One region of the Rhizobium sp. N621 genome, then DNA from elsewhere that is predicted to be linked to it. Evidence: riboswitches for the same ligand, from Rfam matches in the RefSeq annotation. Region 1 holds a riboswitch; the other holds the start of a gene.
The links. Region 1 has a riboswitch for cobalamin ahead of cobU (bifunctional adenosylcobinamide kinase/adenosylcobinamide-phosphate guanylyltransferase). Riboswitches for the same ligand answer to the same signal wherever they lie in the genome.
Positions count from the first base shown of each region.

Region 1 (5,127 bases):
GTTGCCGAGCCGGCCGTCGCGGTTCGGATAATTCGCCATAACGAGGGCGATGCGCCTCCTATTGGCGGGCGTCCCGCGCAGCCGCGCCCAGTTGGCGGCGAGCTCCGCCGTGTAGCGCACTCGACCGGCATCGGGCAGGCTGGCGACGATGTTCGCCTCGACAGCCGTGTCGTAACGCGCCGCCGTCTTGAAGGACACCGCCCGCGCCAATACGCGCCCGTCGACTTCGGGCAGCGCCACATTCATGCCGAGGTCGCGCGCCGACAGACCTTGAGACGAAGCCTCCCAGGCGTCCCGCGACGAGGCCGACAGGATTGCCTGCAGCACGATGGCGTCATTGACCTCAAGCACGGTCGGCTCGCGATCGGCACCAGGGGCGGAGACGGCAAAGCCTGTGGTGTTGATGACGACATGGGGCTTGAGGTGGGCGAAGATGGATTCGAGGATTCCTTTGGAGACGGGGTCTTTGAGGCTGTAGGCGAAGACCGGCAGCGGGTGCAGGCCCTGCGCTTGCAACGCCTCGATCAGGGCTTCGATGGGTCGGGTTTCTCCACTTTGGACGAGGGCGCGGTAGAACGCGATGGCGACGATAGAGCGGATCGTAAGTTCGGTATCCACCTTTTCCGTCGAATGTTCGCCCTTATCTTCGTCCGCGCGTGCGGTACCCCCCTCTGCCCTGCCGGGCATCTCCCCCACAAGGGGGGAGATCGAGTCGCCGACAGGGCTTCTCCAAACAACTGATGTAGGGCGACGGTCTCGCTCCTTGCCGATCTCCCCCCCTGTGGGGGAGGTGTCCGGCAGGACAGAGGGGGGTGCTTCCGCAGAAGTGCCAGAAACCAGCCTCTTCCACTCCTCAGTTCCAACCAGCCCCCGCCCCGGCCACCAGATGCCAGCCTTCATCAAAGGCGCGGCCGGCGCCGGCTTCTCCGCCCCTGACAGCATCGCCGATGCATAAGTGAGAAAATCCCGCGCATTGGCGTCGCCGCCTTCGATCAGATAGGCCCAGAGCGCGTTGAGATCGTCGAGGTCAACATTGGAGAAAGGAACCAGCCCGGCATCCGGCTTGGCATCGCCAGGCAACACCGCGATCAGCGCACCGTTGCGGGTTGCCGCCGCATGCAACGCCTCCAGCGCATAGTGGAAGTAGCTCGCCCCACCCAGCGCCCGCACAACGATCAGCTTGGCGTGCCGGGCCGTTCGCTCGACATAGGTATCGACCGACATCGGATGCTTGAGGCTCATCAGGTTCGCGAGCCTCAGCGAATGCGACATCCCCTCACACTCGCGATAGGCGGCCGCGATCGCGGCAAGCTCGGTGTCGGCAGCCGACAGGAACAGGATATCGCCCGGCGACTGGCCGAGGTCGATCGCCTCCTCGCCGTCGCTGATCGTTCCCTGCTGGGCCAGAAGCAGATGCATCGATTATCCCTGAATGAGCGCTTCGATCGCTTTGCGCACCGCGTCCTGGTTCATTTCGTGCAAGCCGATGACGACAAGGCGCGTGCGGCGCGCCTCGCCCGCTGCCCAGGCGCGGTCGAAATACTGGTCAATGCGGCTGCCGACGGCCTGCAACTGCAGGCGCATTGGCTTGTTCGAAACGTCGATGAAGCCCTTGAGGCGCAGCACGTCATGCTCAGCGATGATGTCCTTCAGCTTCTCGACAAAGCCTGTCGGATCGGAAACGGCGCCGAGTTCGACAACGAAGCTGTCGAATTCGTCGTGGTCGTGCGGCGTCCCTTCCTCGTGCTCCAGCTCGTGATGGGACTTGCGGTTGGCGATATCGTCTTCCGTGCCGATGCCGAGGCCGAGCAACACGCCGGCCGGCACCTCGCCATTCATGGCCTCGATCATGACCGGCTTGCGGGCGACGCGGGAGGCAACTTCGCTCTTCACGCGGCCCAGGCCATCGCCATCGATCAGGTCGGTCTTGTTGAGCACGATGAGATCGGCGCATGTGAGCTGGTCTTCGAACAGCTCCTCAATCGGGCTCTCATGATCGAGCGAGTCGTCTTCGCTACGCGCCGCCTCGACCGCATCATGGTCGTCGGCGAAACGACCGGCGGCAACGGCCGCGCTGTCGACCACCGTAATGACGCCGTCGACGGTCACCTGGGTGCGGATATCAGGCCAGTTGAAGGCGGCGACCAGCGGCTGCGGCAGGGCGAGGCCGGAGGTTTCGATGACGATATGGTCGGGCCGCTGTTCGCGCTCCAGAAGCTTCGTCATCGTTGGGATGAAATCGTCGGCGACGGTGCAGCAGATGCAGCCATTGGTGAGTTCGATGATATCGTCCTCGCTGCAATTCTCCGCGCCGCAGCCCTTCAGCACCTCGCCATCGACACCGAGATCGCCGAACTCGTTGATGATAAGCGCAATCTTTTTGCCGCCGGCATTGGTGAGCAGGTTGCGGATCATCGTCGTCTTGCCGGCGCCGAGGAAGCCGGTGATGACGGTTGCGGGGATTTTCTGCTGGTTCATGGAACTTCAACCCTTCATTTTCAACGGCAGACCGGCCGCGATGAAATAGACTTCGTCGGCCTTCGCCGCGATTATTTGGTGCAGCCGTCCGGCATGGTCGCGAAAATCGCGCGCCATTCGATTGTCAGGCACGATGCCAAGGCCAACCTCGTTGGAAACAACGACGATCCGCGCCCTGGCGCTAGGCAGGAAATCGGCGAGCGCCGTAAACTCCGCTGGGATATCTCGCTCCTCCATTATCAGATTGGTCACCCAGAGCGTCAGGCAGTCGATCAGCACAATGCGCCTCTCGCCGTCGATGGCGGTAAGCTTCTCGACGAGATCGAGGGGCTCCTCATGCGTCGTCCAGGAGGGGCCGCGATCGGCCTTGTGCTGGGCAATACGCGTCCGCATCTCCTCGTCCCAGGCACGGCCGGTGGCGAGGTAGTGGCGCTCGAGGCCGCTTGCCATAACGAGATTTTCGGCAAAACGGGATTTGCCGGAGCGCGCGCCGCCGAGGATGAGGGTGGTGGTCATACTGAAGCGGCCTTCGGAGAGAAGATGTGGCCGTTAGCCGTCGAGGCTGTGACACCCGCATACTCGACATAAGCGGCCGAAATCACCGCACCGCCGCCACTGTATCGCACCACCGCAGGCGGCACTGAATTCGTTCGTTCAGCCAAAACAACCTCCGTGCTGGCAGCGGGTCTCTTGCCCAGGGTTGGGCTTTTCGCCCGGCACGGAAGGCAGGTCTCCTGGCTCGCGGTTATCGGCGGCGATCGGGGCGAACCGGAAGCCCGGTCGCCCCTGATCGTGCCAGCGGATCTGCCTCGCCTTCCCGGCTGCCTCGATGAAAAGGTGGACGATTCGTAGAGATAGAGGCGTCCGACCCCGGTTGATCACCATGCATTTCCAGTGGCTTTTCCGGCATGTCGCCCATCCCACCCGCCTGCACGATTGCAGCCCGCCAGCCGAAAGGGTTCGATGCCGGATGGAAGACCCTGACCGCTCTACAGTCGCGGGGTCGGCTGTGATGAAGGCGCCCGATGTGGGTCCGCCCCGTCACATTCCCTTTTCATCCGGAAAGCGAAATGCCGATCCGGAACCATCCGTTATTCCTCGGATGGTTAGGCAAGCCGGCGGGTGAAGTCAACCGACCTTCGCAAACACCTTCCCGCAACGTTGCGCGAAAGGCCAGCCAACACCACTGACTCTACCGGAAATATCGTCTTTTATCAGATGCTTACGTCATAAATATTTGACCCGCCGGTCGGCTTTTCGCCGCAATTGCGTTGCAAGGCAACCGCACCTCCGCCCTTGACCCGGCCTCTCCTCGCCTAGTTGTCTAGCCATGCTTATGAAATTGGATCGGCGCCGCCTGCGCACGCTGCGTGTTTTCTTCGATCCGGGGCGGCTGCGTGCGCTGACGCGCCGCAGCGAAGTTGGCCTGTCGCTGACAGGCGCCATCGTCGGCATCGCTTCGGGCCTTGCCGTGACCGGCATGAGCTATGTCTCCAACCAACTGCACCAGCTTGTTTTCGGCATCGCCGACAGCGACAGGCTGAGCGCGTCTGCCATCGAGGACAAGATGCTGCTGCTCACCGCCCCCGTCATCGGTGGCGCCCTGCTCGGCCTACTGCTCCTGGTCCTCGCCAAACGGCGCAAGAAACCAATGGTCGACCCGATCGAGGCGAACGCACTGCATGGCGGCCGCCTCTCCCTGACCGATAGCATCATCGTTGCCGTACAGAACCTGATCTCCAACGGCTTCGGCGCCTCCGTCGGCCTGGAGGCCGGCTATACCCAGCTCGCCGCCGGCATCGCCTCCAAATTCGGCCTGAAGCTGCAGCTACGCCGCTCGGACCTGCGCATCCTCGTCGGTTGCGGCGCGGCCGGCGCCATCGCCGCCGCCTTCAACGCGCCGCTGACGGGCGCCTTCTACGCCTTCGAGCTGATCATCGGCACCTATACCATCGTGTCGTTGACCCCGGTCGTCGTCTCCGCCCTCGTTTCAACCCTCATCGCAAGGTTGCTTGTCGAGGGCGATTTCACCATCGATATCGGCAGCTTCGGCTCGGTCGTGCCGGCCGATTATATCCCGGCGCTGCTGCTCGGCGTCTTCTGCGCCGGCGTTGGCATTCTCCTCATGCAGGGCGTAGCCTTCATCGAGGAGGTGGCGCGCAAAAGCTCGATCGCCCCGCCCTTTCGCCCGGCGCTCGGCGGCATCATCGTCGGGCTTCTCGCCATGATCTCCCCCCAGGTTCTTTCGGCCGGCCACGGCGCGCTGCATCTCAACCTGTCCCGCGACGTGGCGATCCCGGCGCTGATCGGTCTCTTCCTCCTGAAATCCCTTGCCTCGGCGATCTCGATCGGCTCCGGTTTCAGGGGCGGGCTGTTTTTCGCCTCGCTGTTCATGGGCGCCCTGCTCGGCAAGCTCTTTGCTTATTGCGCTCCCTATTTCGCCGATGCGACATTGACGCCGGTCATTTATGCCGTGGTCGGGATGAGTTCCCTGTCGGTCGCCGTCATTGGCGGGCCGCTGACGATGACCTTCCTGGCGCTCGAAATCACCGGTGATTTTCCGATCACGGCACTGGTTCTTGCCGCCGTCATCACCTCCTCGCTCGTCGTGCGCTCGACCTTCGGCTACTCCTTTGCCACATGGCGCTT
Region 1 is NZ_CP013495.1:2,613,846-2,618,972, forward strand. It holds gene cobN (cobaltochelatase subunit CobN) at 1-1,419, opposite strand, end outside; gene cobW (cobalamin biosynthesis protein CobW) at 1,423-2,478, opposite strand; gene cobU (bifunctional adenosylcobinamide kinase/adenosylcobinamide-phosphate guanylyltransferase) at 2,485-2,994, opposite strand; cobalamin riboswitch at 3,434-3,582, opposite strand; gene AMK00_RS12745 (chloride channel protein) at 3,809-5,127, shown strand, end outside.

Region 2 (5,127 bases), 1.4 Mb from region 1:
TGGTCGGTCTGCTGCCGATTGCGCGGCGAGCCGTCATGGCGGCTTTGTCAGGCACGCCGTTTTCGATCGAGATGCTGATGACGATCGCCGCCGTCGGCGCCGTCGTTATCAATGCGGGCGAGGAAGCGGCAACGGTCGTATTCCTGTTCCTCGTCGGCGAGCTGCTCGAAGGCGTGGCGGCGGGCAGGGCGCGTGAAAGCATCCAGTCGCTGACGGCCCTGGTGCCGAAGACCGCGCTGCTCGAAGACAATGGGCAGATGCGCGAGGTGCCGGCGGAAAGTCTTGCCGTCGGCGCGGTCATCATGGTTCGTCCCGGCGACCGCATCTCTGCCGACGGCGTCATCGTATCAGGCGAGAGCGCGATCGACGAGGCTCCGGTGACGGGCGAGAGCACGCCGGTGCGTAAGGGCGTCGATGCCGTCGTCTATGCCGGTACGGTCAATGGCGATGCGGTGCTCAGGGTTCGCGTCACGGCAGCCGCTGCCGACAATACCATTGCTCGCGTCGTCAAGCTGGTGGAAGAAGCGCAGGAATCGAAGGCGCCGACGGAGCGGTTCATCGATCGGTTTTCGCGCTACTACACGCCAGGTGTCGTCGTCGTCGCCGCACTGGTCGCGGTCATTCCGCCGCTGTTTTTCGGCGGCGCGTGGAGTGAATGGATCTACAAAGGCCTTGCCATCCTGCTGATTGGCTGCCCCTGCGCCCTTGTCATCTCGACGCCGGCGGCGATCGCCGCTTCGCTGTCGGCGGCCGCACGGCGCGGATTGCTGATGAAGGGCGGCGCGGTCCTGGAGACGCTCGGCAAGGTGACGATGGTCGCCTTCGACAAGACGGGCACGCTGACGGAAGGCAAGCCTCGGGTCACCGACATCCTTTCCTTCGGATTGAGCGAGGCGCAGCTCCTGTCGCGCGCGGCTGTGCTCGAGCAGGGCTCCAGCCATCCGCTGGCACTGGCGATTCTCCACCGCGCCAAAGCGGACGGCGTGCCCGTGCCGCCCGCCTTCGAACTGGAAGCGCTGCCGGGCAAGGGTGTCACCGGCAAAGTCGGCGGCGAGACAGTGGATCTCTTGTCGCCGCCTGCCGCACGCGAGCGTGGGGCGCTCAACGCGGAACAGGAGGCGCGTATTGCAGGGCTCAATGATGACGGCAAGAGCGTATCGGTGCTGCTCGTCAATGGCGCTGCGGCCGGCCTGATCGCCATGCGCGACGAGCCGCGCGAGGATGCCGAAGTGGGGCTCTCGGCGCTCAAGGCGGCCGGTGTCAAGGCGATGATGCTGACGGGCGACAACAAGCGGACGGCGGCCGCCGTCGCCGGCATGCTCGGCATCGACTGGCGCGGCGAGATGATGCCCGAGGAAAAGCAGCGGGTCGTCGGTGAATTGAAGCGCGAAGGTTTCGTCGTCGCCAAGGTCGGCGACGGCATCAACGACGCGCCGGCGCTCGCCGCCGCCGACATCGGCATCGCCATGGGTGGCGGCACGGATGTGGCTCTGGAGACGGCCGATGCCGCCGTGCTGCACGGACGCGTCGGCGACGTGGCGCGGATGATCGCGCTTTCCAAGCGCACGATGCGCAATATCTTGCAGAATATCACCATCGCGCTCGGGCTGAAGGCTTTCTTTCTGGTGACCACGATCGCCGGCATTACCGGGCTCTGGCCGGCGATCCTCGCCGATACCGGCGCCACCGTGGTGGTGACGATCAATGCGCTGCGATTGCTTCGGATAAAGGTATGAACCCGACTGGCGGCGGGAAGACTGCCGATTCCGGCCTACCCGGGGAATCGAAAATAGCGGAGCCGGCCATCTGCCGGCTCTCAGTTTGCTGACAAAGTCTCCTCCATCATGTTCCGCCTTGTGCCGAGCATCTAACCACCGCAACTATCAGGCAGGAAAACGGTTTAATTTTCAGATGCTTAATTGGACGTGCGCAGATCCTCGGCACAAGGCCGAGGATGACGTCGCGGGTTGCAGTGCTTTGTCAGCAGCCTAGGAGCCAGCTTGTCGGCCGGTTCACGTCGAGGCCTTCTCCACAGCCTGTTTTCGTTAAGCTTTCGTTATCCCTGTTTTTCACAGGAATACAGCGATTTCAAACCTGCCGTAACGCAATGCACAAACCATCCGTTGACGTGAATTTGGATTCGCGTACTATATCTAGTGTTCGAGGTTCCCTCGATTCGTGAGGATTGAGGGCTAAGACGGGAATACGGTGCGTGGCGCCATCATGGCGCGGCGATGCCGGAGCTGCCCCCGCAACTGTAAGCGGCGAGCAACTGCCCGATTTCAGGTCACTGAGGCATGATGCCTTGGGAAGGCTGGGGCAGAGTGCTTCGACCCGTGAGCCAGGAGACCTGCCTCGAACGAAACGTCCACGGGCGGGGTGTCCGGAAGGTCGCGTCTACGAAGGCGGAATGAATCCGCGTCTGTTGCGCTGCCCCGAACGTCCGCATGAGCACTTCGGGGTTTGAAGTCATGTCGAGAACATCAAGGCCGTCGCCCGCGCACATCCTGCGAGGGATGATATCAGGCGTTTAAAGCGCCAACCTTGCCACATCATTGTCAAGCATTGTCCCGGACGCCGTACGGCGCCCGATCCAGCCCTGCGTCCTGAATCCATTGACATCACGAGGAACATGATGAGCGTTACCGTTTACAGCAAGCCGGCCTGCGTCCAATGCACCGCCACCTACCGCGCCCTCGACCGCCTGGGCGTGGACTATGAAATCGTCGATATTTCCCAGGATGCCGCAGCGCTCGAACGTGTGCGCGGCATGGGCTACATGCAGGTTCCGGTCGTGGTTGCCGGCAGCCAGCATTGGGCGGGTTTCCGACCCGACATGATCAGCGCGCTTTCCTGAGCTGAGAAAAGCGATGGGGCTGATCGTCTATTATTCCAGCCGATCCGGAAATACCCATCGTTTCGTCGAGAAGCTGGGGCTGCGCGCGGCGCGCATTCCCCTTGGCGCTGAGGACATCCATATCCGGGAACCTTATGTGCTGATCTTGCCTACCTATTGCGGCGACGGCGGCCCCGGGATCGTAAAGGGAGCCGTGCCCAAGCCGGTGATCCGCTTCCTCAACGATGCGGAAAACCGCTCCAACATCCGCGGCGTGATTGCCGCGGGCAACAGCAATTTCGGCGAGACCTACGGGCTAGCCGGCGATGTCATCTCGAAGAAGTGCCAGGTGCCGTATCTCTACAGGTTCGAGCTTCTGGGAACGGCCGAGGATGTCGCCAATGTCAAAGACGGGATGGGACGATTTTGGACACGGGAACAAATCTGACGCGGGATGCGGGCGCAAAACCGCTGAAGGCGGCTGAAACGCTCGATTATCACGCGCTGAACGCGATGCTGAACCTCTATGACGATGACGGCAAGATCCAACTCGACAAGGATCGCATGGCGGCCAGGCAATATTTCCTGCAGCATGTGAACCAGAACACCGTGTTTTTTCACAATCTTCGAGAAAAGCTCGATTACCTCGTCACTGAGGGCTATTACGAGCAGGAGGTGCTCGACCAATATTCCTTCAATTTCGTCCGCGACCTTTTCGATCGGGCCTATGCCAGGAAATTCCGTTTTCCCACTTTCCTCGGCGCTTTCAAATATTATACCAGCTACACGCTGAAGACCTTCGACGGAAAGCGTTATCTCGAGCGCTATGAGGACCGCATCTGCATGGTGGCGCTGACCTTGGCGCGGGGCGACGAGGCCCTTGCCCGCGACATGGTCGACGAGATCATTTCCGGCCGTTTCCAGCCGGCGACGCCGACCTTTCTCAATGCCGGCAAGAAGCAGCGCGGCGAACTGGTTTCCTGTTTCCTGCTGCGGGTCGAGGACAATATGGAATCGATCGGCCGGTCGATCAATTCGGCGCTGCAATTGTCGAAGCGCGGCGGCGGCGTGGCGCTGTCGCTGACAAATATCCGTGAGGCCGGCGCGCCGATCAAGCAGATCGAGAACCAGTCGTCGGGTATCATTCCGGTGATGAAGCTGCTCGAAGACAGTTTCTCTTATGCCAACCAGCTCGGTGCCCGTCAGGGAGCCGGCGCCGTTTATCTCAACGCTCATCACCCCGACATTATGCGCTTCCTCGACACCAAGCGCGAAAATGCCGACGAGAAGATCCGCATCAAGACGCTGTCGCTCGGTGTCGTCGTGCCCGACATCACCTTCGAACTCGCGAGAAACAATGAGGATATGTATCTGTTCTCGCCTTACGACGTGGAGCGCGTCTACGGCGTGCCTTTCACGGAGATTTCGGTGACGGAAAAGTACCGGGAGATGGTGGCGGATGCTCGCATCTCGAAGAAGAAGATCAAGGCGCGCGAATTCTTCCAGGTGCTCGCCGAAATTCAGTTCGAGAGTGGTTATCCCTACATCATGTTCGAGGACACGGTGAACCGGGCGAACCCGATTGCCGGGCGCATTTCGATGAGCAATCTCTGCTCCGAGATCCTGCAGGTCAGCGAGGCAAGCGAATACAATGACGACCTCTCCTACAAGCATCTCGGCAAGGATATTTCCTGCAATCTTGGCTCGCTGAACATTGCCGCAGCCATGGATTCCGCCGATTTCGGCAAGACGATCGAGACCTCGATCCGGGCGCTGACGGCCGTTTCCGACATGAGCCATATTGCCTCGGTGCCGTCGATCGAGAAGGGCAATGACGAGAGCCATGCGATCGGGCTCGGCCAGATGAACCTGCACGGCTATCTCGCCCGCGAGCGCATCTTCTACGGTTCGGAGGAAGGCGTCGATTTCACCAACATCTATTTCTATACGGTGACCTATCACGCGATCCGCGCCTCGAACCTGCTGGCGGTCGAACGCGGCACAAGCTTCAAGGGCTTCGAAAATTCGAAATATGCCTGCGGCGACTATTTCGACAAATACACCGAGCAGGAATGGAAGCCGGCGACCGAGAAGGTGCAGGCGCTGTTCGACAAATCAGGAATTCATATTCCGACACAGGACGATTGGGCGGAGTTGAAGACGGCTGTCATGGCGTCCGGGCTCTATAACCAGAACCTGCAGGCGGTTCCGCCGACGGGCTCGATCTCCTATATCAACCACTCGACCTCCTCGATCCATCCGATCGTCTCGAAAATCGAGATCCGCAAGGA
Region 2 is NZ_CP013495.1:3,996,461-4,001,587, reverse strand. It holds gene AMK00_RS19200 (heavy metal translocating P-type ATPase) at 1-1,736, shown strand, start outside; cobalamin riboswitch at 2,147-2,372, shown strand; gene nrdH (glutaredoxin-like protein NrdH) at 2,636-2,857, shown strand; gene nrdI (class Ib ribonucleoside-diphosphate reductase assembly flavoprotein NrdI) at 2,871-3,284, shown strand; gene nrdE (class 1b ribonucleoside-diphosphate reductase subunit alpha) at 3,263-5,127, shown strand, end outside.
Region 2: it holds a riboswitch for cobalamin, as region 1 does, so the genes downstream of both, nrdH (glutaredoxin-like protein NrdH) here and cobU (bifunctional adenosylcobinamide kinase/adenosylcobinamide-phosphate guanylyltransferase) in region 1, are expected to answer to the same signal.